3 regions of the Streptomyces sp. NPDC097107 genome follow, and region 3 is predicted to be linked to each of the others. Evidence: riboswitches for the same ligand, from Rfam matches in the RefSeq annotation. Region 3 holds a riboswitch; each other region holds the start of a gene.
What was found. Region 3 has a riboswitch for cyclic di-AMP ahead of ACIQ1J_RS29880 (transglycosylase SLT domain-containing protein). Riboswitches for the same ligand answer to the same signal wherever they lie in the genome.
Positions count from the first base shown of each region.

Region 1: linked by a shared signal. The riboswitch ahead of ACIQ1J_RS16095 (C40 family peptidase) and the one ahead of ACIQ1J_RS29880 (transglycosylase SLT domain-containing protein) in region 3 are both predicted to bind cyclic di-AMP.
Region 2: linked by a shared signal. The riboswitch ahead of ACIQ1J_RS03715 (M23 family metallopeptidase) and the one ahead of ACIQ1J_RS29880 (transglycosylase SLT domain-containing protein) in region 3 are both predicted to bind cyclic di-AMP.

Region 1 covers NZ_JBIWEF010000006.1:137,968-145,384, reverse strand. The annotation lists gene ACIQ1J_RS16110 (VOC family protein) at 6-374, shown strand; gene ACIQ1J_RS16105 (ATP-dependent Clp protease proteolytic subunit) at 530-1,165, shown strand; gene ACIQ1J_RS16100 (hypothetical protein) at 1,173-1,481, shown strand; cyclic di-AMP (ydaO/yuaA leader) riboswitch at 1,851-1,995, shown strand; gene ACIQ1J_RS16095 (C40 family peptidase) at 1,999-2,472, shown strand; gene ACIQ1J_RS16090 (ATP-binding protein) at 2,563-3,054, opposite strand; gene ACIQ1J_RS16085 (helix-turn-helix domain-containing protein) at 3,269-4,132, shown strand; gene ACIQ1J_RS16080 (DUF397 domain-containing protein) at 4,142-4,384, shown strand; gene ACIQ1J_RS16075 (8-amino-7-oxononanoate synthase) at 4,427-5,554, opposite strand; gene bioB (biotin synthase BioB) at 5,705-6,991, shown strand; gene ACIQ1J_RS16065 (adenosylmethionine--8-amino-7-oxononanoate transaminase) at 6,984-7,417, shown strand, end outside.
Region 2 covers NZ_JBIWEF010000002.1:14,470-21,886, reverse strand. The annotation lists partial or broken gene ACIQ1J_RS03730 (dihydrofolate reductase family protein) at 134-1,261, shown strand; tRNA gene ACIQ1J_RS03725 (tRNA-Met) at 1,320-1,393, shown strand; gene ACIQ1J_RS03720 (PP2C family protein-serine/threonine phosphatase) at 1,605-2,834, shown strand; cyclic di-AMP (ydaO/yuaA leader) riboswitch at 3,059-3,216, shown strand; gene ACIQ1J_RS03715 (M23 family metallopeptidase) at 3,228-4,262, shown strand; gene ACIQ1J_RS03710 (PrsW family intramembrane metalloprotease) at 4,563-5,933, opposite strand; gene trmB (tRNA (guanosine(46)-N7)-methyltransferase TrmB) at 5,944-6,744, opposite strand; gene lhgO (L-2-hydroxyglutarate oxidase) at 6,860-7,417, opposite strand, start outside.
Region 3 covers NZ_JBIWEF010000014.1:172,300-179,716, forward strand. The annotation lists gene ACIQ1J_RS29865 (glycosyltransferase) at 1-202, opposite strand, end outside; gene ACIQ1J_RS29870 (GNAT family N-acetyltransferase) at 231-1,295, opposite strand; gene ACIQ1J_RS29875 (HAD family hydrolase) at 1,582-2,391, shown strand; gene ACIQ1J_RS29880 (transglycosylase SLT domain-containing protein) at 2,477-2,956, opposite strand; cyclic di-AMP (ydaO/yuaA leader) riboswitch at 2,962-3,129, opposite strand; gene ACIQ1J_RS29885 (polyprenyl synthetase family protein) at 3,820-4,830, shown strand; gene ACIQ1J_RS29890 (outer membrane lipoprotein carrier protein LolA) at 5,075-6,331, shown strand; gene ACIQ1J_RS29895 (ATP-binding cassette domain-containing protein) at 6,430-7,416, shown strand; gene ACIQ1J_RS29900 (ABC transporter permease) at 7,403-7,417, shown strand, end outside.

The DNA.
Region 1 (7,417 bases), on a different contig from region 3:
ACCCCATGGCAGGCGAACCGTCCTTCTTCGAACTCGGCGTGGCCGATCCCGAGCGCGGGCGCGTCTTCTACGGCAGCCTGTTCGACTGGACTCTCGAAGCCGGTCCCACGGGGAGCGGGTTCTCCATCGGCACCGGCGGTGTGCCGGGCGGCCTGCACGGCGGTGACGCGGGAGCCTCCCCGTACGTCTTCTTCCGGGTCGACGACCTGGACGCCGCCGTGGCCAGGGTGCGGAAACTGGGCGGCTCGCTCCAGGACCTCGGCGATGAGGGCGGGGAGGACGCGGAGTCGGTCGCCCGGTTCGGCCGGTCCGCGCTGTGCCGGGACGACCAGGGCTCCTCCTTCGGCCTGCACGAGCCGCCGAACGGGGGATGAAACGCGGGCGCCCCGCGGATCCCCCTACGGTTCGCTTCCGCCGCCGGCGAACGCGCGATCCCCGCGACTCCCCACCTCGCGCAACGTACGTCCTGTACATTTTCCACAGGAGGCAGTGCAGCCGATCACGGTTCTGCCACGAGGAGGGGTTCGCCATGACCCGACCGTCCGCCCGTCACGTCCTGCCCGAGTTCACCGAGCGCACGAGTGCCGGGAGCCGGACGACGGACCCGTACTCGAAGCTGCTGGAGGAGCGGATCGTCTTCCTCGGGACACCGGTCGACGACACCTCCGCGAACGACGTGATGGCGCAGTTCATGTATCTCGAACACCAGGCCCCGGACCGGGACATCACGCTCTGCATCAACTCGCCCGGCGGCTCCTTCACCGCGATGACGGCGATCTACGACACCATGCGCTACGTCGCCTGCGACGTGGAGACGACCTGCCTCGGGCAGGCTGGGACGTCCGCCGCGGTCCTGCTGGCGGCGGGCACGCCCGGCAAACGCGCCGTCCTGCCGGGCGCACGGGTGGTCATCCACCAGCCCGCGCTCACCGAGCCGGTGGAGGGGCAGGCGAGCGACCTGGCCATCCAGGCCGACGAGTTGGTCCGCGTCCGTGCCCGCCTGGAGCGGATCCTCGTACGGCACACGGGCCGCAGTCCCGAGCAGGTGAGCGCGGACATCGAGCGGGACACCGTCCTGGACGCGCAGCAGGCCCTGGAGTACGGCCTGGTGGACCGGGTGGTGCCCAGCCGCCGGATCACGTCCCCGGCACCCGGCGCGAGGTGATCCGGCGATGCTGCCACCGGAACTGCCGCCCCTGCCCGCCCTGACCCGCGCCGAGGCCGAGCTGATCGACCGGTACCTGGACGTCGTCGACCTGCTCGGGCGTATCAACCCCGCGCAGGAGGGCGACACCTATCGCGGGCTGCGGGCCGCCCAGGCGCTGGTCGGTAAGGCGGCCGCCCTGCGTGACGCGCTGGCGCTGATGCACCGGCGGCGCGAGACCGAGTTGCACGCCACCACCCTGGCCCGGGCGCTGCGCGTGCTGGACGGTGAACGGCGGACGGCGCGAGTCGGTCTTCCGCCCCGTTCCGGCCGTTGAGGCACCCGAGTCGAAACGGACCAAACGGCTTACCGCCTTTCGGCGTAGGGAAACCTCCGGATTCCGACCGGCCGAGCTTGCGCGACCCGCGTGTCCGGACAGCGTAATGAGCCGCTGCGTCGCTGGTCCCGGGGTGGTCACCACGTCCACCGGCCGGTCGAACACAGAGGTGTCCACCCGAACGGGTGAGTGGTGAGTAACAACACAAAGGGCACGTTCCGTTGGGATTTTCCCATGGGGCGAGACAAGATCCGTGACTGACGGCAAGCCCCCGCCGCAGCGGCGGGGCGGTCCGGGCGGACGCCGAGTCCTGCCGCCGCCCGGACGACCGGTCGACAGGAGTGGATCGGCAGGAGTGGAGGACCCGAGCACGACGGGTCGCCGGAACGGTCGTCTCCGCGAGAGACGCGCCGGGCCGAGCAGCCCTTGGGGTGAAGCCGCACTCGTGCGGCCGGGCAACTTCGCCAGCCCGAATCCGACAGGTCATCCTTCACAGGCGGCTGACGAAGGGTTGCGCATGTCCGCGCTCAATCGTGTCCCGTCGCTGATGGCCCGTGCCGGTACGGCCTCGGCCCTCACCCTCGCCGCCGTGGGCGGTTCCGTAGCGGTTCCCGGCGTCGCCTCCGAGGCGGCCGCGGCGAGCCATGCGACGAAGGCCCTGACGATCGCTGCCTCCAAGAAAGGCGCGCCATACAAATGGGGCGCCGTCGGACCAAGCAGGTTCGACTGCTCGGGGCTGACGCTGTACTCGTTCAAGAAGGCCGGCAAGAAGCTGCCACGCACCGCCGCCCAGCAGTACAACAAGACCCGTCACATCTCCGCCAAGAACCGCAAGACCGGGGACCTGGTGTTCTTCCACTCGGGCCGCAGCATCTACCACGTCGGCATCTACGCCGGGAAGGGCAAAATCTGGCACGCCCCGAAGACCGGGGACGTGGTACGTCTGCAGAAGATCTGGACCGGCAGCGTCTGGTACGGCCGGGTCAAGTAGCCCGCCCGAGGGGGTGACGGCGTCCCCAGCCGCCGTCACCCGCTCGGGTGCGCGGTATGCGCCTGCGGCGCGCCAGGGACCGTCGGCGATTCACCGCCGCGGCTCCTGGTTTCCCACGGCCTGCCCGACGGCCGTGGCCGGTTCGGCGGGCACCGCACCGCCCGGCGGCGCCCAGGGCAGTTCGATGGAGACGGTCTTGCCGCCCTCGCGCGTGGGCCGCACTCTCAACTTGCCGCCGCACTCCGCCGTCAGCCAGCGGATGATCACCATCCCTCGGCCGTTGTCCTGCTGGACGGCGGCGGGCAGGCGCTTGGGAAACCGCGGATGGCTGTCGGTGACGCCGATGCGCAGCCGCTCGTCACGGTCGAGCACGAGGTCCACGGTGAAGGTGGGTGACTGTCCGAACGTGTGCTGGACCGCGTTGGTCGTCAGCTCCGACACGATGAGCCGGACGGTTTCGGACACGTCGGTGTCCGGCGGCAGGCCCCACTCCGCCAGTGTGCCGACCGCATAGGTACGCGCGGCGGCCACCGAGGCGGGATCGCTCGGCAGAGTGACGGATGCTTCCAGATGGTCTGCCATGGCGACGTCGTCCCTTTCCCACGGGACCGCAGCCGGACACGGAGCGGATGGTTCGAGTACGGTCCCGGACTGGTGCTTCGCCGCCAGACTGCCATCACCAGGCCGGTGCAGGGCGGCGATCCACCAAGATATGCATATATCTGTCGCTCAAAGCGGTGAACTCTGCGACGGCAGAGCGTATTTGGGCGGCCCATAAGGAGTAGGGGAGTGGCCCATGCAGCAGCACGGTCCCGTGGTGCGCCGCCGCAAGCTGGGCGCTGAACTGCGCGCCCTGCGCACGTCGGCGGGTATCACCAGCGGCGAGGCGGCCCGGCTGGTGGGCTGGCACCAGTCGAAGGTCAGCCGGATCGAGACCGGGACGAGCGGGGCGAAACCGGCCGACGTGCGGTTACTGCTGGACGCCTACGGCGTGGACGACGACCAGTTGCGGGAGTTGCTGGTGATGCTGGCGGGCTCCGACGACGCGGGCGGCCGGAACCACTGGTGGCACGCCTACCGCGGGGTACTGCCCCCGACCTACCGTGACTTCATCAGTCTGGAGTCCCAGGCCAGCGCGATGCGCACGCTGGAGACCACGGTGGTCCCGGGGCTGCTCCAGACACCGGAGTACGCCCGCGCGGTGACGCGCGCCGCGGCGGACGGGCTGCCGGAGGAGCGGCTGGACACGCTGGTGGAGGTGCGGCTGGCCCGGCAGGACGTACTGCGGGCACAGCCGCCGCTTCTGCTGAGCGCGGTCCTGGACGAGGCGGTGCTGCGCCGGGAGGTGGGCGGCCCCGGTGTCATGTCCCGTCAGCTGGCGCGCCTGGTCGAGGCGGCGCGTCTCCCCCATGTCCGACTCCAGGTACTGCCGTTTGCCGCCGGGGCGCACATCGGTGTCACCGGCCCTTTCGTAATCTTCTCTTTTTCGAGCACTTCTGATCTGGACGTGGTTGTTCTCGACCACTTGACGAGTAGCCTGCATCTCGAACGGAAAGAAGACCTAGAGGCCTATACCGAGGCCTTCAACGCCCTTCTGATCCATGCCCTTTCGCCCGAGGACTCGTTGGACTTCATCGCCGCGACCGCGGCAGGCGCGTAAGGAGGCACCATGTCAGGCTCACCGTCCGCACTCTGTCGGAACATCCCTGCCGGCACCGATCTGCACGACGTGCGGTGGCTGCGCAGCAGCTACAGCACCGGAGCGAACAACTGCGTGGAGACGGCCCGGCCGGCGGCCGGCCCCTGGGCCGGACTGCTCGCCGTACGGGACTCCAAGGTCCCGGCCGGGCCCGCGCTGCTCTTCTCCCCCGGGAGCTGGGCGACGTTCACGGCCGCCGTCCACCGCGGCTGAACCGGTTGGTCACCGGGCGAAGCACGGCCGTGTCACGCCGACTCATGGTCGCGTTTCGCCGATCACCCGTACAGCGCGTTCGATCTGATCCCCGGAGAGGTCCGCACGAGCGGTCAGCCTGAGCCGTGAGACGCCGTCGGGTACGGAAGGAGGGCGGAAGCAGCCCACGGACAGGCCGGCCGCACGGCAGTCGGCCGCCCACTGTACGGCCCCCTCCGGGGAGGGAGCGCGCACCGAGACCACCGCGGCGTCCGGACGTACCGCCGACAGCCCGAGGGCGGTCAGGCGCGCGTGCAGCTCCGCAGCCACCTCGCGTGCCCGCGCCGCCCGCTCGGGCTCTCGGCGCAGCAGGGTGAGCGCCGCCAGCGCCGCGCCCGCCGCCGCGGGGGCGAGGCCGGTGTCGAAGATGAACGTCCGGGCCGCGTTGACCAGGTGGTCGATCACCCGGGCGGGGCCGAGCACGGCGCCGCCCTGACTGCCGAGCGACTTGGACAGCGTCACCGTCACGACGACGTCGTCGGCGCCCGCGAGTCCCGCCGCGTGCGGGGCGCCCCGGCCGCCGTCGCCGAGGACCCCGAGGCCGTGGGCGTCGTCGACGACCAGCCCGGCGCCGTGCTCCCGGCACGCCTCGGCGAGCCCGGCCAGCGGCGCGGCGTCGCCGTCGACCGAGAAGACCGTGTCGGAGACGGTGACGGCGGGCCCGTCGTGCGTCGCCAGTGCCTTGCGTACGGCGTCCGGGTCGGCGTGCGGCACGACCTGGGTCGTCCCGCGCGCGAGCCGGCAGCCGTCGATCAGCGAGGCGTGGTTGCCCGCGTCGGAGACGACGAGGGAGCCGTGCGGCGCCAGCGCGGTGACCGCGGCGAGGTTGGCCGCGTAGCCGGAGGAGAAGACGAGCGCGGCCTCGAATCCGCAGTAGGCGGCCAGTTCGTGTTCCAGCTCGGCGTGGAGTTCGGTCGTGCCGGTCACGAGCCGGGAGCCGGTCGCACCGCCGCCCCAGGTCCGAGCGGCCCGGACCGCCCCCTCGGTGACCTCCGGGTGCCGGGCCAGGCCGAGGTAGTCGTTGCTCGCCAGGTCCAGCAGCGGCGAGTCGGCCGGACGTGGGCGCAGAATCCGTACGAGTCCGGCCCGGCGGCGCGCCTGGGCCTGCTCGTCGATCCAGCCGAACGCCATGGGTCGGTCCTCCGTCGTTTTGTAGGCAGTGGACAGACATTAGCGGCACGGCAGCCCCCGCGAGGTGTGGCAATACCCACACGGCGATCTGTCAGTGTTGTGCAAACTCTCCTTGGCCCCGGGCGGCCCCGTAGGACAGGATCGGCTCTCATGGACCTGCTGAACACGCTGGTGGACAAGGGGCTTCGGCGCGAGTCGCCGACCCGCGAGGAGGCTCTTGCCGTCCTCGCCACTTCCGACGACGACCTGCTCGATGTGGTGGCCGCGGCCGGCAAGGTGCGCCGCCACTGGTTCGGCCGACGAGTGAAACTCAACTACCTCGTCAACCTCAAGTCGGGCCTGTGCCCCGAGGACTGCTCCTACTGCTCGCAGCGGCTCGGCTCCAAGGCCGAGATCCTCAAGTACACCTGGCTCAAGCCCGACCAGGCCTCCCAGGCCGCCGCCGCCGGCGTGGCCGGGGGCGCCAAGCGGGTGTGCCTGGTGGCCAGCGGACGCGGTCCGACCGACCGGGACGTGGACCGGGTCTCGGACACCATCAAGGCGATCAAGGAGCAGAACGAGGCCGTCGAGGTCTGCGCGTGTCTGGGCCTGCTCTCCGACGGCCAGGCGGAGCGGCTGCGCGAGGCGGGCGCCGACGCCTACAACCACAACCTCAACACGTCCGAGGCGACGTACGGGGACATCACGACCACGCACACGTACGCCGACCGGGTGGACACGGTGAACAAGGCGCACGCGGCCGGCCTGTCCGCCTGCTCCGGTCTGATCGCGGGCATGGGCGAGAGTGACGAGGACCTGGTCGACGTGGTCTTCTCGCTGCGTGAGCTGGATCCGGACTCGGTGCCGGTCAACTTCCTGATCCCGATGGAGGGCACGCCGCTGGCCAAGGAGTGGCACCTCACCCCGCAGCGGTGCCTGCGCATCCTGGCGATGACGCGGTTCGTCTGCCCGGACGTCGAGGTGCGCATCGCGGGCGGGCGCGAGGTCCACCTGCGCACGATGCAGCCGCTCGCCCTGAACCTGGCCAACTCCATCTTCCTGGGCGACTACCTCACCAGCGAGGGACAGGCGGGCCATGCCGACCTGGAGATGATCGCGGACGCCGGCTTCGAGGTGGAGGGCGCCGGCGAAGTGACCCTGCCGGAGCACCGGGCGGCCGAGCGGGGCGGGTGCGGGTCGCACGCAGGCGGCTCGTGCGGGTCGCACGCGGACGGCGGTGCCTGCGGACCGCACGCCGAGGGCGGGGGCTGCGGGTCGCACGCCGAGGGCGGGGGCTACGGGTCGCACGCCGACAGTGGTGTGTGCGGGTCCGTCCCGGCCCGGGCCGGCCGCGCGACGGGCGCGCCCGCCGAACCGGCGGCGGCCGGCGAGGCCCGTACGGACCTGGTCGCCGTACGCCGCCGTGGTGCCGGAACGGACCTCGCGCCCAATGCCTGAGCCCGCGCTGACCGTGGACGAGCTGCTGGCGCTCGACCGGCGGCACGTCTGGCATCCGTACGGTCCCATGCCCGGCCGGCAGGACCCGCTCGTCGTGGCGTCGGCGAGCGGGGTGCGGCTGTGCCCGGCCGACGGCTCGGGCGAACTCGTCGACGGCATGTCGTCCTGGTGGTCGGCGATCCACGGCTACAACCACCCGGTGCTGAACGAGGCCGCGCGCGACCAGCTGGACCGGGTGAGCCATGTGATGTTCGGCGGGCTCACCCACGAGCCCGCCGTGCGGCTGGCGAAGCTGCTTGTCGACATGTCACCCGAGGGCCTGGAGCACGTCTTCCTCGCCGACTCCGGGTCGGTGTCGGTCGAGGTCGCGGTCAAGATGTGCCTCCAGTACTGGCGATCGCTGGGCCGCCCCGCGAAACGTCGCCT
Region 2 (7,417 bases), on a different contig from region 3:
GGGCACGGCTGGCTGCGATACACCTTCGTACCGCGCACCGAGGATCCCCAGATCATTGTGGAAGAGGTCTTCTGGCAGTGACCGACGGTCACTGGCGCCGACCAGTCCGCCCGTCCCACCGGAGTGCCGCCTGATGCCCCTCCCCTACGTCCTCCTCTCCGCCGCCGTCTCCCTCGACGGCTACCTGGACGACACCGGCCCCGACCGGCTCCTGCTCTCCTCCCCTGCCGACTTCGACCGCGTCGACGAGGTGCGGGCCTCCGTCGACGCGATCCTCGTCGGCGCCGGCACGATCCGGGCCGACAACCCGCGGCTGCTGGTGAACTCCGGCGAGCGGCGCGCGGCCCGGGTCGCGGCCGGGGAGGCGGAGTACCCGCTGAAGGTGACGGTCAGCGCCACCGGCGAGCTGGACCCGGCGGCGGCGTTCTGGCACACGGGAGGCGAGAAGGTGCTCCTCACCACGGACGCGGGGGCCCGGCATGCCCACGCGCTGGGGCTCGCCGCCGACGTCGTGCCGCTCGGTGCCGCGCTCGACTGGCACGCGGGCCTGGAGTACCTGCACGACCGGCGGGGCGTGCGGCGGCTCATGGTCGAGGGCGGCGGGACCGTGCACACCCAGCTGTTGCAGCGGGAACTCGCCGACGAACTCCAGCTCGTCCTCGCGCCGCTGTTCGTGGGCGACCCGGACGCGCCCCGCCTCTTCGGGCCCGGCGCCTACCAGGGCGGGCGGCTGCGGCTGGTGGAGTCGCGGCGCGTCGAGGACGTGGTGCTGACGCGGTATCTGCCCACCGCCCCCGGCGCCGGCGGCCGCGTCACCGCCGCCGACCGGCACTGGCTGGCGCTCGCCTGCGAGCTTGCCGAGCTGTGTCCGCCGTCCGGGACGGCGTTCAGCGTGGGGGCGGTCGTGGTCGCCGCCGACGGGAGCGAGCTGGCGCGGGGGCACTCGCGGGAGGGGGACGACCCCGTCGTGCACGCCGAGGAGGCGGCGCTCGCGAAGGCCGACCCCGCCGACCCGCGGCTCGCGACGGCCACCGTCTACAGCAGCCTGGAGCCGTGCGCCCGCCGCGCCTCCCGGCCCGCGCCCTGCGCCCGGCTGATCCTCGACGCCGGGGTACGGCGCGTGGTCACGGCCTGGCGGGAGCCGGACACCTTCGTGCCGGGGGCGGACGGCAGCGGAGTGCTCGCCGCCGGGGGCGCCGTCGTCGTCGTACTGCCGGAGTACGAGGAGCGGGCGAAGGCGCCCAACCGCCACCTGGAGGGGCAGGGAGATACGGATGTGCATTCCACCCCCAAGATGACGTACAGTAGAGACACAACGGCGCGGGGTGGAGCAGCTCGGTAGCTCGCTGGGCTCATAACCCAGAGGTCGCAGGTTCAAATCCTGTCCCCGCTACTCAAGGCCGAAGGCCGGAATCCTTAAGGATTCCGGCCTTCGGTGCGTTTGCGGCGGATGCGCCGCCCTCATCCTCACCCCGTCATCCAGTCACCCGGTCGCTCCGTCACCCGATCGGCCCTCAGTGGCTCGCCCTTCGCCCCCGGTCCGGGAAACCTGGAGGACCGGGACGGCAAGCGGCGCGGACGTGCGGGGTGGCGGGAGACGAGTGGTGCGGCCAGGTGAGCTGGAGGACGAGGGAGCGTACGCCCGGGCCGGCGGCCGGCTCCCCGGCGATCCCGTGCCCGACCCCGGCCTCGGCGACGGTGCTGAACGCGTGCCGCCGCACGCGGGGCCGCGGCGACGGACCTCGTACGGGCGGGCCTTCGTACGCCTGCTCCCCATGCTGCTGATCGTCGCCGCCGTCCTGTACGACATCTTCACCCCCAGATACTTCACCGCGGGCCCCCTCTACACGGCCGCGCCCCTGGTCGCCGCGCCGATCTACTCACGGCGCGGCACGGTGCTCACCGGTGTCGCCGTGGTCGCCGCCGTCATAGGGCTGCAACTGACCAAGGGCGTCATCCACTACGTCGACTCCCTCACCGAGCTGATCACCATCGCGACGGTCGCCGTGCTCGCCGTCCTCGTGAACGGCTTCGTCCGCCGCACCGGCGAGCGCCTCGTCTCCGTCCGCGAGATCGCCGAGGCCGCCCAGCGCGCCGTGCTGCCCGAGCCCGCCGAGCGGATCGGCGGTTTCGAGATCGCCGCCTGCTACGAGGCCGCGCAGGCCGACGCCTTCATCGGCGGCGATCTGTACGCGGTGCAGGACAGCGCGCGCGGCATCCGGCTCATCGTCGGGGACGTGCGCGGCAAGGGCATGGGCGCGGTGGCCGCCGTCGCCGTGGTGATCGGCGCGTTCCGGGAGGCCGCCGAGCAGGAGGCGACGCTGGAGGCGGTGGCGCAGCGGCTGGAGCGGGCACTGGCGCGCGAGGGCACCCGGCGCGACGGACTGGACGCCTTCGAAGGGTTCACCACCGCCGTACTCGCCGAACTCCCGCACGGCGACGGGATCGTCCGCATCGTCAACCGCGGCCATCCGCCGCCCCTGCTGCTGTACGCCGACGGCACCCTGCGCCCGCTGCCCGCACGGGAGTCGGCGCTGCCGCTCGGCATGGGAGAGCTGGGCGTGTGGCCCGACCGCGCGGAGGAGGCCGGCTTCCCCGGCGGGGCCACGCTGCTTCTCTACACCGACGGACTGTCCGAAGCGCGGGACGCCCGGGGCGAGTTCTACGAACCGCACGTGCGGCTGGCCGGCCGCGTGTTCCGGCATCCGGCGGAGCTGCTCGACACCCTCGCCGGGGACGTGCGCCGGCACTCCGGGGGCGGCATGGCCGACGACATGGCACTGCTCGCCGTGCGACGCCCCTGCTCGACCCTTGATCGACGTCACCGGAAGTGACGGACCGACCGCCCTCCGCATAACAACTGACGAACTGTCAGAAAGCCGAGGCGTGAAGGGGAATACCCAAGCCCGGTCGACTCGCCCGGTTTTAACCGATCGTGAGGCGTACGTCCGGGCCGGATCCGTTAATGATCAAGAGGAACGGCTTGGAATCCGAGCCCCGCGTCTATTAACGTTCGATAACGCAGCGCGGTCGTCCCAGCCGTCACAGAAGTCGGCTCCGTGCGCACGCGCCGAATCCCGCAAGGGAACCGGGGAACCACCACATTGGGGTGAATCGGGCGTATGACGCCGTGCCAGACACGGCGGATATACGCGCGTAGGAGACCTTCCTGCTCCGAACCCGTCAGCTAACCCGGTAGGCGAAAGGAAGGAAAGGAGTACGCCCACGTGGCGTCCAACCGGCCTGCCCCCGAGGCCCCGTTCGTGCCCAGCGGGCACGACAGCGAAACCTTCGGCTACGACGGCTACCGCACCGAAGAGGGCCCTTGGGAGGAGTGGAATCCCACCGCGGACTCCATCCGCCCCGTACGCGGCCGGCACCGCGTCGCCAAGCAGCGCGGCGGTCTCGCCCGCAGCTCCACCGTTCTCGGCGTCGGTGTCATAGCCGCGGTCGGCGCGGGCGGCATGGCCAGCGCGCAGACCGGCAAGCCGCCGGTGTCGATCTCCATGCCGGACCTTCCGAACGTCGGCTCGCTCATCTCCGACGAGGAGAAGCCGGAACCGCAGGGTTCCGCCACCCCGCTCAGCGGAATCGGCACGGTCGCCGCCGAGACCTCCTCGGAGAGCGACCCAGGCGCCGGTGAGACGCTGCGGGCCCGGATCATGGCGCAGGCCGAGCAGCAGCAGGCCCAGGTCGAGACCAAGGCCGTCGCCGAAGCCGCGGCCGCCGCCGAGAAGAAGGCCGCGGAAGCCGCCGCCAAGGCGGAGAAGGAGGCCGAGGCCAAGGCCGCCGCCGCCAAGAAGAAGGCGGAGGAGGAGGCCGCGAAGAAGGCCGAGGCCGAGCGGCTCGCCAAGCTGGCCAAGCAGTACACGCTGCCGACCTCCTCGTACACCATCTCCTCCAGCTTCGGCCAGGCCGGCGCCTACTGGTCCTCCGGCTACCACACCGGCCTCGACTTCGCCGCCCCCACGGGCACGCTGCTCAAGGCGGTGCACAGCGGCACGATCACGTCGGCCGGCTGGGACGGGTCGTACGGCTACAAGACCGTGCTCACCCTCGACGACGGCACCGAGATCTGGTACGCCCACCAGTCCTCCATCAGCGTCAGCGTCGGCCAGGAGGTCACCACCGGTGACGTCATCGGCCGCGTCGGCGCCACCGGCAACGTCACCGGCGCACACCTCCACATGGAGGTCCACACCAGCGGAGGCGGCGGCATCGACCCGATGGCATGGCTGCAGAGCAAGGGCCTGACCCCCTGATCCACGCCGTTTGACCCACGCCGTGCCTCCCACGCGGTCTCCGGCCCCTTTGCCGCCCTGGTCTCCGGCGGTCCTGACGACGACCCCCCGACGTCAGGGCTGCCGGTCCGCGGGGCGAGTACCCGGGCCCGAGCGCCGCGGACATCGAGGCCGCGCCGACGCCTCGCAGGTCGATGTGGTCGGTGCTCGGGCGGCGCAGCCGTACGCTCCCTCCTCCGCCGACCCCAGCGGCGCCGGCGGCTGCTCCACCGCCACCGCCTGGGAGCCGGAGCAGGACGGCCTGCACGACCGGTACTGCCGTTACGGCCGGTAGTGGCTGGGCGGGGTGTACGGGCGGTACGGGGTGTACGGGCTGTACGCGGCCGGTGCGGGGTACGGCGCCGGGACCGTCGCGGGGGCCGTCGCCGGGTGGCCGGGCCCGTACGCGCCGTACGGGTGCGCCCAGGGCCGCACGGCCACCGGCAGGGGCGGCGCCGTGGCCCGGGCGGCGTGGTCCAGTGCCGGACGCGCCACGTCGCGTCGGTGCCACAGGGCGCCCAGCAGTTCCCGCTCTCGTACGGCGAAGTCGGCGCCCGCCCTGCCCAGCCGCCCGCGCCGGCGCAGGAACGCCAGCGAGGTCGCGTACGCCTCGTACTGCGCCACCGCCCGCGCCGCCTCCCTACCGGCGTGCCGGTGGGCGTGCCGGCGCGCGATGCGGCGGGCCCGCATCGAACCGAGCGCGTACGGCTCCATCGGTGTCAGCCACCCGGCCATGACGTACACGGGGAGTTCGGCGCGTACGGTGCCCAGTTCGCGCTGCCGGGTCCAGATCACCAGCCAGGTCAGCAGGCCGAAGGACGGCACCATGAAGGCCCCGTACACGGCGAAGAAGCCGTACTCCCCGAACGCCACCGAGCCGTTCCACAGCGCGTGCACGCCCATCGCCAGCAGCAGGCCGGCCAGGGGGAGCAGGGCACGGCGCAGGCGGTGCCGGCCCGTGGAGAGCGCGGCGATGCCGAAGCCGATGCCGGTGAGCACGGTGAAGAGCGGGTGGGCGAACGGCGACATCACGACGCGGACGAAGAAGGTGGCCGCGGTGACGGAGGCGATGCCGCTGTCGCCGGTGAGCTGGTCGGTGCCGAAGGCGTTGCCCAGGTAGAGGATGTTCTCGGTGAAGGCGAAGCCGGTGGCGGTGACGCCCGCTATGACGACGCCGTCGACGACGCCGGTGAAGTCCCGCCTGCGGAAGAGGAAGACCAGGAGCACGGCGGCTGCCTTGGCGGACTCCTCGACCACCGGTGCTATGACCGTGGCGCCCAGGGTGTCCGCGCCGGCCGGGTCGGCGGTGGCCGTCGCTATCCAGCGCGTCGCGAAGCTGTTGGCGACGATCGCTATCAGCGCTGCCGCGCAGGCTCCCCAGGCGAAGCAGAACAGCAGGTTCCGCCACGGTCCGGGCTCCACCCGGTCCAGCCAGCGGAACGCGGCCACGAGCAACGGCACGGGCAGGACCGCGAGGCCGAGCCCCACCAGGAACCCCTGCGTGCCGGTCTGTTCGCGCACCAGGGCCAGGATCACCAGGCCGGAGAGCGCGAGCAGGGTGATCAGTGCGCCGTAACGCACCCAGGGGCGCTGCCACCAGTGCGTACGCGTCCGCGTCGGCGGACGCGTCGGATACGGGGGACAGGTGGCCACGGCATGGACCCTAACCGGTGGGGGGCTGCTCCTTGTGCTGGTCGCGGTGCTGGTCGCGGTGCGACACGGAGTGCTGTACGCGGCGGAAGAGCAAGTCGTTCACCACATGACCCTTGTCCAGTCCCTGGCCCTCGAACCGGGTCTGTGGCCGGTGGGCGGGACGCGGCGCGAAACCGCCGCCCTGCACGGTGTTCTCGAAGCCGGGGTGGGCGGTGAGGACCTCGAGCATCTGCTCGGCGTACGGCTCCCAGTCCGTGGCGCAGTGCACGACGGCCCCCGGCGCGAGGCGGGTCGCGGCCAGGTCCAGGAACTCCGGCTGGATCAGGCGGCGCTTGTGGTGCCGCTTCTTGGGCCAGGGGTCGGGGAAGTAGACGCGCAGTCCGGCGAGGGAGCCGGGGGCGAGCATCTCCCGCAGGAGGATGATCGCGTCGCCGTTGGCCACCCGGATGTTGGACAGGTCGTACTGCTCCGCGAGACCGAGCAGGTTGCCCTGGCCGGGTGTGTGGACGTCCACGGCGAGGATGTTGGTGTCCGGGTCGGCGGCGGCCATCCGCGCGGTGGCCTCACCCATGCCGAAGCCGATCTCCAGGACGACGGGACGGGCGTTCCCGAACAGCTCGGCGAGGTCGATGACCCGCTGTCCGTCGATGTCCAGCCCCCACCGGGGCCACAGCCGCTGCAGTGCGTCCGCCTGCCCGGCGGTCACCCGGCTGCGCCGGGGCTGGAAACTCCGGATCCGCCGCTCGAAGTGCGACCCGGCGGGATCGGCCTTCGGCCCGTCCGGGAAGCGGGGCTCACCCTTGGCACGGATGTGCCGGAGGGAGGCACCGGCGTGGGGGGCGGCAGGCTCGGGGGCGGCCGGCTCCTCGGCGGCGGGCCGGCGAGCGTCGGAGGCGTTGCGGAAATCAGACACAGTGCCCTCAATTTTACGGGCGGCCGAGCATGGCCAGCGCCCTGCGCCCCACCTCCCGCCCGATCGGCAGCGCCGCTGTCGCCGCGGGCGACGGCGCGTTCAGGACGTGCACGGCGTGGGCGCCCTCGCGGATCAGGAAGTCGTCCACCAGCGTGCCGTCCGCCAGGACCGCCTGCGCCCGCACTCCTGCGGGCGCCGCCACCAGGTCCGCCTCCGTCACCGCGGGGAGCAGCCTGCGTACGGCCGTGGTGAACGCCGCCTTGGACAGCGAGCGCCGAAGCTCGCCCGCCCCGTACTTCCAGTGCCGCCGGGCTATCCGCCACGAGCCCGGCCAGGCCAGCGTCGCGCCCAGCTCGCGGGGCCGCAGCACGCCCCAGCCGTAGCCCTCCCGGGCCAGCGCCGGTACCGCGTTGGGGCCGACGTGCACGCTTCCGTCGATGCCGCGGGTCAGGTGCACACCGAGGAACGGGAACGCCGGGTCCGGCACCGGATAGACCAGCCCCCGCACCAGCTCGGGCCGCGCCAGCTCGTAGTACTCGCCCCGGAAGGGGACGATCCGCATGCCGGGGTC
Region 3 (7,417 bases):
CCCGCCTGACCAGGAGGAACACCGCGCCGGTCGTCACCGGCGGACTGCCCGGACCGGGTCTCAGCTCCGCCACCTCGGCGCCCGCGGCCCTCCCGTCTCCCTCGGGGCCGAGATCCAGCTCGGCGACCTGCACCGGCCCGATGCTCAGGAACCCCGCTATCTCCCGCCGTGTCTCCCGCAACGCACGCCGCTCACCGGCCATGCGCCCACCCCCTCGTGGTTGCCCTCCGTCACGGCCGGCGCAGCCGGGCCGCGCCACTCAACGTCCGTACCGCCAGCGACGCCAGCCGGGGCCGGTCGCGCACGAAGCCGTGCGCGCGGCGGGCCGGCTCGCGGCCCAGCCAGTGCAGTGCGGCGCCCGCCCCCACGCGCGTCGCCGCCCCCTCGTACACGGGCAGGTCACCGGTCTTCAGCGCGTCCTTGTACTCCGCCGAACCCCGTCCCAGGTCGAGCATGCCGATGCCTTGGGCGGCGGCTGCCTCGGCCATCCGCAGATGCAGGACAAGACCCGGCGAGTACTTGGCGAATTCCGGGGCGTACGCCGGGAACCAGCACGCCAGGACCGTCGCCGAGCGCAGTCCGAAGTGGGCGGCGACCGGCCGGCCGTCGGCGTAGAGAACGGACAGCGTGCCGGTGCACTCCGGCGCCCGGGTCCTGGCGAGCCGCCCGACGAGCCGCGTGATCCACTCCTGCGCGAAACGGTCCCGGCGTCCCGTCCTGCGGTACTGCGCAGACTTCCACTCCATGAGTGTGCGCAGCGCGGCCGGGTCCCGCTCGTCGAACACGAAGCGCACGTCCCCGACCTGGCGGCCGAGCCTGCGTTCCTTGGCGAGGGTGGTCTTGAGGAACTTCGGCGAGCGGTCGCGCAACCCGCTCTCGTACGCCTCGTACCCTTTCTCCACGTCGATGACGTAGGTGGTGTGCTCCTCGGCGGCGTGCGGCACGAACAGCCCCTGCTCCGCCTCCAGGTTGTCGAAGGCGAAGCTCGACAGGGAGCAGGCCCGCAGCAGTTCGCGGGTGTCCGGGGTGAGGCCGGGGCGCAGCACCCCGCCCTGGCAGTCCGACACCCCGAGTCCGATCGCCCGGCCCTGACCCAGCGGTCCGCGCTCGTGCGGCAGGAAACCGGCCGCCTCACCGCCGTCGTACACCACCGCGACCCGCGCCCGCGGCCGCACCCGGCCCACGACGTCGGTGAACTCCGGTTCCATGAACGGACTGCGTGGTGCCGTCGACTTGGCGCGCAGCTCGCGCCAGTGCTCCCGTTCCCCCTCGCCCAGTTCCTCCGGTCTGAGCACACGCACACGTCCGCTGTTCAACCCGACCCCCCGATCAAGTCCCCCTGGACAGAAGGAAGGTACCCCCGGGCGCCGTCCGGCGGGTAGGTAGCGGACCATGTTGTTGCCAACCGGTGCACAGGCCTTTAACCGGCTTTAGCCGATGATGTGCCAGGTTTCGGACACGAACGTGCGTCCTCGTGCGCACTCGTGCCGTACTCGTGCGGACTCGTGCCGACCTGGCGCCTCCTCGTTCGGAAGCGATCGCGGGTGAGTCGGACGGGCGCGGTGTCCGTATTCTCTGATCATGGACCGCACCGCGTATTCACTCGTCGCCACCGATCTCGACGGCACGCTGCTCCGCGGCGACGACACCGTGTCCGACCGGTCACTGGCCGCGCTGGCGCGGGTGGCCGGGGCCGGTGCGCGGCATCTGGTGGTGACGGGGCGGCCGGCACCCCGGGTGCGGCCCCTGCTCGACCGCCTCGGTTGTACAGGGCTCGTGGTGTGCGGCCAGGGCGCCCAGGTGTACGACGCCGGCGCGCACCGGATGCTGTGGTCGGTCACCCTGGACCGGGAGCTGGCCGAGACGGCGCTCGGCAAGATCGAGGCCGAGGTGGGGCAGGTGCACGCGGCGGTCGACCAGGACGGTGTCGACGGCCTGACGCTCATCGAGCCGGGTTACCTGATGCCTCACCCGACGCTGCCCGCGGTGCGGGTCGAGCGGCGCGACGAGCTGTGGAGCGCGCCGATCAGCAAGGTGCTGCTGCGCCATCCCGAGCTGTCCGACGACGGGTTGGCGGCGACGGCGCGCGCGGTGGTCGGTTCCCTCGCCACGGTCACGATGTCGGGTCCGGGGACGGTGGAGCTCCAGCCGTGCGGCATCACCAAGGCCACCGGCCTGGCGCTGGCCGCCGAGCGCCTGGGCGTGAGCCGCCGACGGACGATCGCCTTCGGGGACATGCCCAACGACATCCCCATGTTCGACTGGGCGGCCCATGGTGTCGCCATGGCGGGTGCCCACCCCGAACTCAAGGCGGTGGCCGACGAGGTCACCCTGACGAACGAGGACGACGGCGTGGCCGTCGTCCTCGAACGGATCTTCAGAGCGCCGTAATACGGCGCAGAGACCGGTATTACGGCGCAGAGCCCGGTGTTACGGCGCAGAGCCCGGTGTTACGGCGCAGAGCCGGTATTACGGCTCAGTAGGCGCCGAAGACGTTGTCCATCGAGCCGTACCGGTCGGCCGCGTAGTTGCAGGCGGCGGTGATGTTGGCGACCGGGTCGTACGGGTCCCAGGAGGTGCCGGGCACGTGGTACGCCTGGAAGGTCGGGTCGATCACCTGGAGCAGGCCCTTGGACGGGGTGCCGTTGATGGCGTTGATGTCCCAGTTGTTGATGGCGAGCGGGTTGCCGGACGACTCCCGCATGATGTTGCGGTGAATGCCCTCGTACGACCCGGGGATGCCCTGCTGGGCCATGATGTCGAGCGACTCCCGGATCCAGCCGTCCAGGTTGTCCGGGTAAGTCGTCGCCGCGGTGGTGGCGGCCGGGGTGGCCGCGGAGGCGCTGGTGGCCCCGATGAGCGGCAGGGCGAGCACGGCGGCGCCGGTGCCGGCCACGGCGAGCTTCCGGGCGAGGCGGGCGGTGCGGGCGTGACGGTTCTGACCGTTGGCAGACATGCTTGAGTCCCTCTCCTTACGCCTGCGAGGTGAGCTGTCGGGTTCGGGCGGGGAGGTGCCCGGCCGGGCCCTGACGGGCACGGCTTCACCCCTAGCCGCTCCGGTGGTGACCGGTGCGGCGGCTTACCTGGGTCCCCCGCTCCTGCCTGCGAGTTTGTTGGCGGATGACTGTGTGTCCGGGCGGTGGCAGGATTCGGCGTCCGCCCGACAGGCCGGGAACGTATGCGAGAGCACATGTCCGAAACAAGTGCAGGAATCACCCAACGCACCTGTTGACCTTGGTCTGAGGTGTTTGGGGTGCTTGATCCTTTGCGGCTGCCAAGCCTCAACTGGCTTGCGGGGCAAAGGGAGGGCGCAGTCGGCGGCAGGGTTGCCTACAGGCGGGGCGAAGTGAGCCAACTCACCCGCTTCAACAAGGGCGGCAAATCGGGCATTAGGGTCAACTTGGAGTCAATCGCCCGTGGGCGGGACGGGCTTCGGGTTCCAGCCGGCGGTCGGGTGGACCGGCCGCCGCGAGTCCCTCGTCTCCGACCCCGTCCCGGCCGGTGTTTCCGTGTGCTGTGCGGGCATCCGTTCGGGGCGGGATCGAGGTGACCCGGGCGGGTGACGTATTCGGAGTGCGGGCCGTTGGGAGAGGTGACGTGATCTTCGGAGGCGGGTTCCGGCGCCTGGTGATGGCGATCAATATCTGCTCATATCACCTGATCAAAAACATACCGTGCATGATCCGATACCGACCGGCCTGTAACGGTGGGCGCTAGCGGTGATCGAAAGGTGACCGGATACGCTGACTTGAGTGGTGGCAGCGACCTATCGACAAACCAGGTAATCGCCAGTAGACACCAGCAGACAGGAGACCCCTCGTGACCGTCGTCGGGCCGTTCGGGCTGAGCGTGCGGGACCAGGCTCTGGAAGCCGATGTCCAGGCCGGATTGGTTGCGGTCGAGGAAGGGTTGCTTGAGGCAACCAAAAGCGAGGTGCCGTTCATCACGGAGGCCGCCCAGCATCTGGTGCGGGCCGGCGGTAAGCGTTTCCGGCCGCTGCTGGTGATGCTTTCCGCTCAGTTCGGCGACCGGCACGCCCCCGGGATCGTGCCCTCGGCCGTCGTCGTCGAGCTGACCCACCTCGCCACCCTGTACCACGACGACGTGATGGACGAGGCCGCGGTGCGACGCGGCGTGCCCAGCGCCAACACCCGCTGGGACAACTCGGTCGCGGTCCTCACCGGCGACTTCCTGTTCGCCCGCGCCTCGCAGATCCTCGCCGACCTCGGTCCCGAGGCGGTCCGCGTGCAGGCCCTGGCGTTCGAACGGCTCGTCACCGGCCAGATCCTGGAGACGGCGGGGCCGCAGGACGGCCGGGACCCGGTCGACCACTACCTGGACGTGCTGGGCGGCAAGACGGGCTCGCTGGTGGCGGTCTCCTGCCGGTTCGGCGCGATGATGTCCGGCGCCGACGAGACGGTCGTGGACGTGCTCACCCAGTACGGCGAGCGGCTCGGCGTCGCCTTCCAGCTCGCGGACGACGTCCTGGACATCGCCTCCGACTCCCACGAGTCGGGGAAGACGCCCGGCACCGACCTGCGCGAGGGTATCCCGACCCTCCCGGTGCTGCGGCTGCGCGAGCGGGCGGCCCGGCTGGGGCTCGCCGAGGACATCGCCCTGTGCGAGCTGCTGGACTCCGACCTGAGCGGCGACGCGCGCCACGCGGAGGCGTTGCGGCTGCTGCGCGCCCACCCCGCTCTGGAGCAGGCGCGGCGGGACACCGTGCGGTACGCCAAGGACGCCCGGGCGGCGCTGGCCCCGCTCAAGGAGTGCGAGGCGAAGTCCGCGCTGGTGGAGCTGTGCGACGCCGTGGTGCACCGGGCCGGCTGAGTGCCCGGCGTACTCCGCCGTGTACCTCGCCCCCTACGGGCCGGGGGAGACGCGACCCCTCCGTGTCATCCCGCAGGAGTAGGCGGAGTTGAGCCCGCGGTCTGACGATTCCGCCTGGCCGATTTGGTCAGATGGACACCACGGAAACACCAATCCTCACCGATTCGGGTGAGAATGGCGGCTCACGGGTGAACGAGCGCGAGGTCGTGAGACAGCCGCCGCCGACGACGGAGGTAGGGCACACATGGCACCGATCGATTCCGACGACAACACGACCGCCGGGGAGGGCGAGGAGCTGCGCGCCGGACGGCGCAGGGCCGCGCGGTACGTCGTCCCGGTCGCGGTGATGGGAGTGGCGGCCGCGACGATCGGCCTCGTCCCCGCGCTCGCCGACTCCGGGGACCCCGACCTCCCGAAGGTCACGGCGGAGCAGCTCATAGAGAAGATCGCCAAGTCGGACGTCGAGCAGCTGTCCGGCACGGTCAAGATCAGCACCGACCTGGGTCTGCCGGACCTCGGAGGCCTGGAGAGCGGCCTGATGTCCGGCATGTCCGGCGGCCCGGGTTCGGGCGGGGACGAGGACGGCTCCGCCGCCGACCCGTCGGCCAAGCTCACCGAGCTGGTGTCCGGCACCCACACGCTGCGGGTCGCCGCCGACGGCCCCGACCGGCAGAAGCTGTCGCTGCTGGAGAACGCCGCCGAGTACAGCCTGATCCACGACGGCAAGGACGTCTGGGGCTACGACAGCAAGTCCAACGAGGTCTACCACGCCACCACGTCCGGCAGCGCCGAGCAGCCGGAGAAGGAGGTGCCTGCCACCCCGAAGGACTTCGCCGACCAGGCCCTCAAGGCGGTCGACGACACCACGTCCGTGACCGTCGACGGCACCGCGCAGGTAGCCGGGCGGGACGCGTACCGGCTGGTGATCAAGCCCAAGCAGGACGGTTCCACGGTCGGCGCCGTCAGCGTCGCGGTGGACGCCGAGACCGGCATGCCGCTGAAGTTCACGCTGACCCCGTCGAGCGGCGGCGCCGCCGTCGTGGACGCGGGCTTCACCAAGGTCAGCTTCGCGAAGCCGGACGCGTCGACGTTCGACTTCACCCCGCCCAAGGGCGCGAAGGTCACCGAGGCCGAGGAGGCGCCGGAGCACGGGCGGGGGGCCGAGGGCGGCCTCGCCGAGGAGACGGACGGCCTGAAGGGGACGGACGGCCCGAAGGGGACGGACGGTCTCAAGGGCACGGGCGGCCCGAAGGTGATCGGCGAGGGCTGGAACTCGATCGCCACCTTCGACACCGGCGGCCAGGGCCTGCCCACGGCCTCCGCGGGCGGCGACCTCGGCGGCTTCCTGGGCTCCTTCGGCGACCAGGTCAAGGGCGACTTCGGTTCCGGCACGGTCTTCAAGACCCGCCTGGTCAACGCCCTGATCACGGACGACGGCAAGGTCTACGCCGGTGCGGTCAACAAGGACGCGCTGGTGAAGGCGGCCGACGCGGCCCAGTAGGCGCCAGGTCGGGTCGGGCGTCAGCGTCGGGCGCCAGGCCGGACGCCCGACGCCGGGCATCAGCACGGAGCAGCCACGACGACGAAGCGAGGGAGCCGATGGCCGAAGCGTCCGCCACGGAAGCGGAGAGCCCGGACCAGGGGGACGGCGCGGACGACGCCGTCATCGCCACCCGGGCGCTCACCAAGCGCTACCGCGGCGGACAGCTCGCCGTCGACGGTCTGGACCTGACCGTCCCGGCGGGCAGCGTCTTCGGCTTCCTCGGCCCGAACGGCTCCGGCAAGACCACCACCATCCGCATGCTGATGGGCCTGATCGAGCCCACCTCGGGCACCGCCCGGGTCCTGGGCCGGCCCATGCCGCGCGCGGCCCGCACCGTACTGCCCCAGGTCGGCGCCCTCATCGAGGGCCCCGCCCTGTACGGCTTCCTCTCCGGGCGCGACAACCTCCTTCGCTACGACGCCGCCGACCCGGCCGCCGACCCGCGCACCCGGCGAGAGCGCGTCGCTGGGGCGCTGGACCGGGTGGGCCTCGCGGCCGCCGCCGGCAAGAAGGCGAAGGCGTACTCCCTCGGCATGAAGCAGCGCCTCGGGCTCGCCGCGGCGCTGCTCCAGCCGCGCCGCCTGCTCGTCCTGGACGAGCCGACCAACGGGCTCGACCCCCAGGGCATGCGCGAGATCCGCGCGCTCGTGCGCGAACTGGCCTCCGACGGCACCACCGTCTTCCTCTCCTCTCACCTGCTGGACGAGATCGAGCAGGTGTGCACGCACGCCGCCGTGATGGCGCAGGGGCGGCTGATCAGCCAGGGCGCGGTCGCCGACCTGGCGGCCGGGGCGCGCGGCCGGCTGGTGGTGACCACGCCGGACGCGGGGGAGGCGGCCAGGGTGCTGAAGGAGCAGGGGGCCGGGGACGTGGTCGTCGCCGAGGACCGGGTGACGGCGGAGCCACCGGACCGCGACCTCGCCGACCTGAACGCCGCCCTGGTCGCGGCCGGTGTCCGCGTCCGAGGCTTCTCAGTGGAGCGTGCCTCCCTGGAGGACGCGTTCGTGGCGCTCACCGGGGAGGGCTTCGATGTCGCGGGCTGAC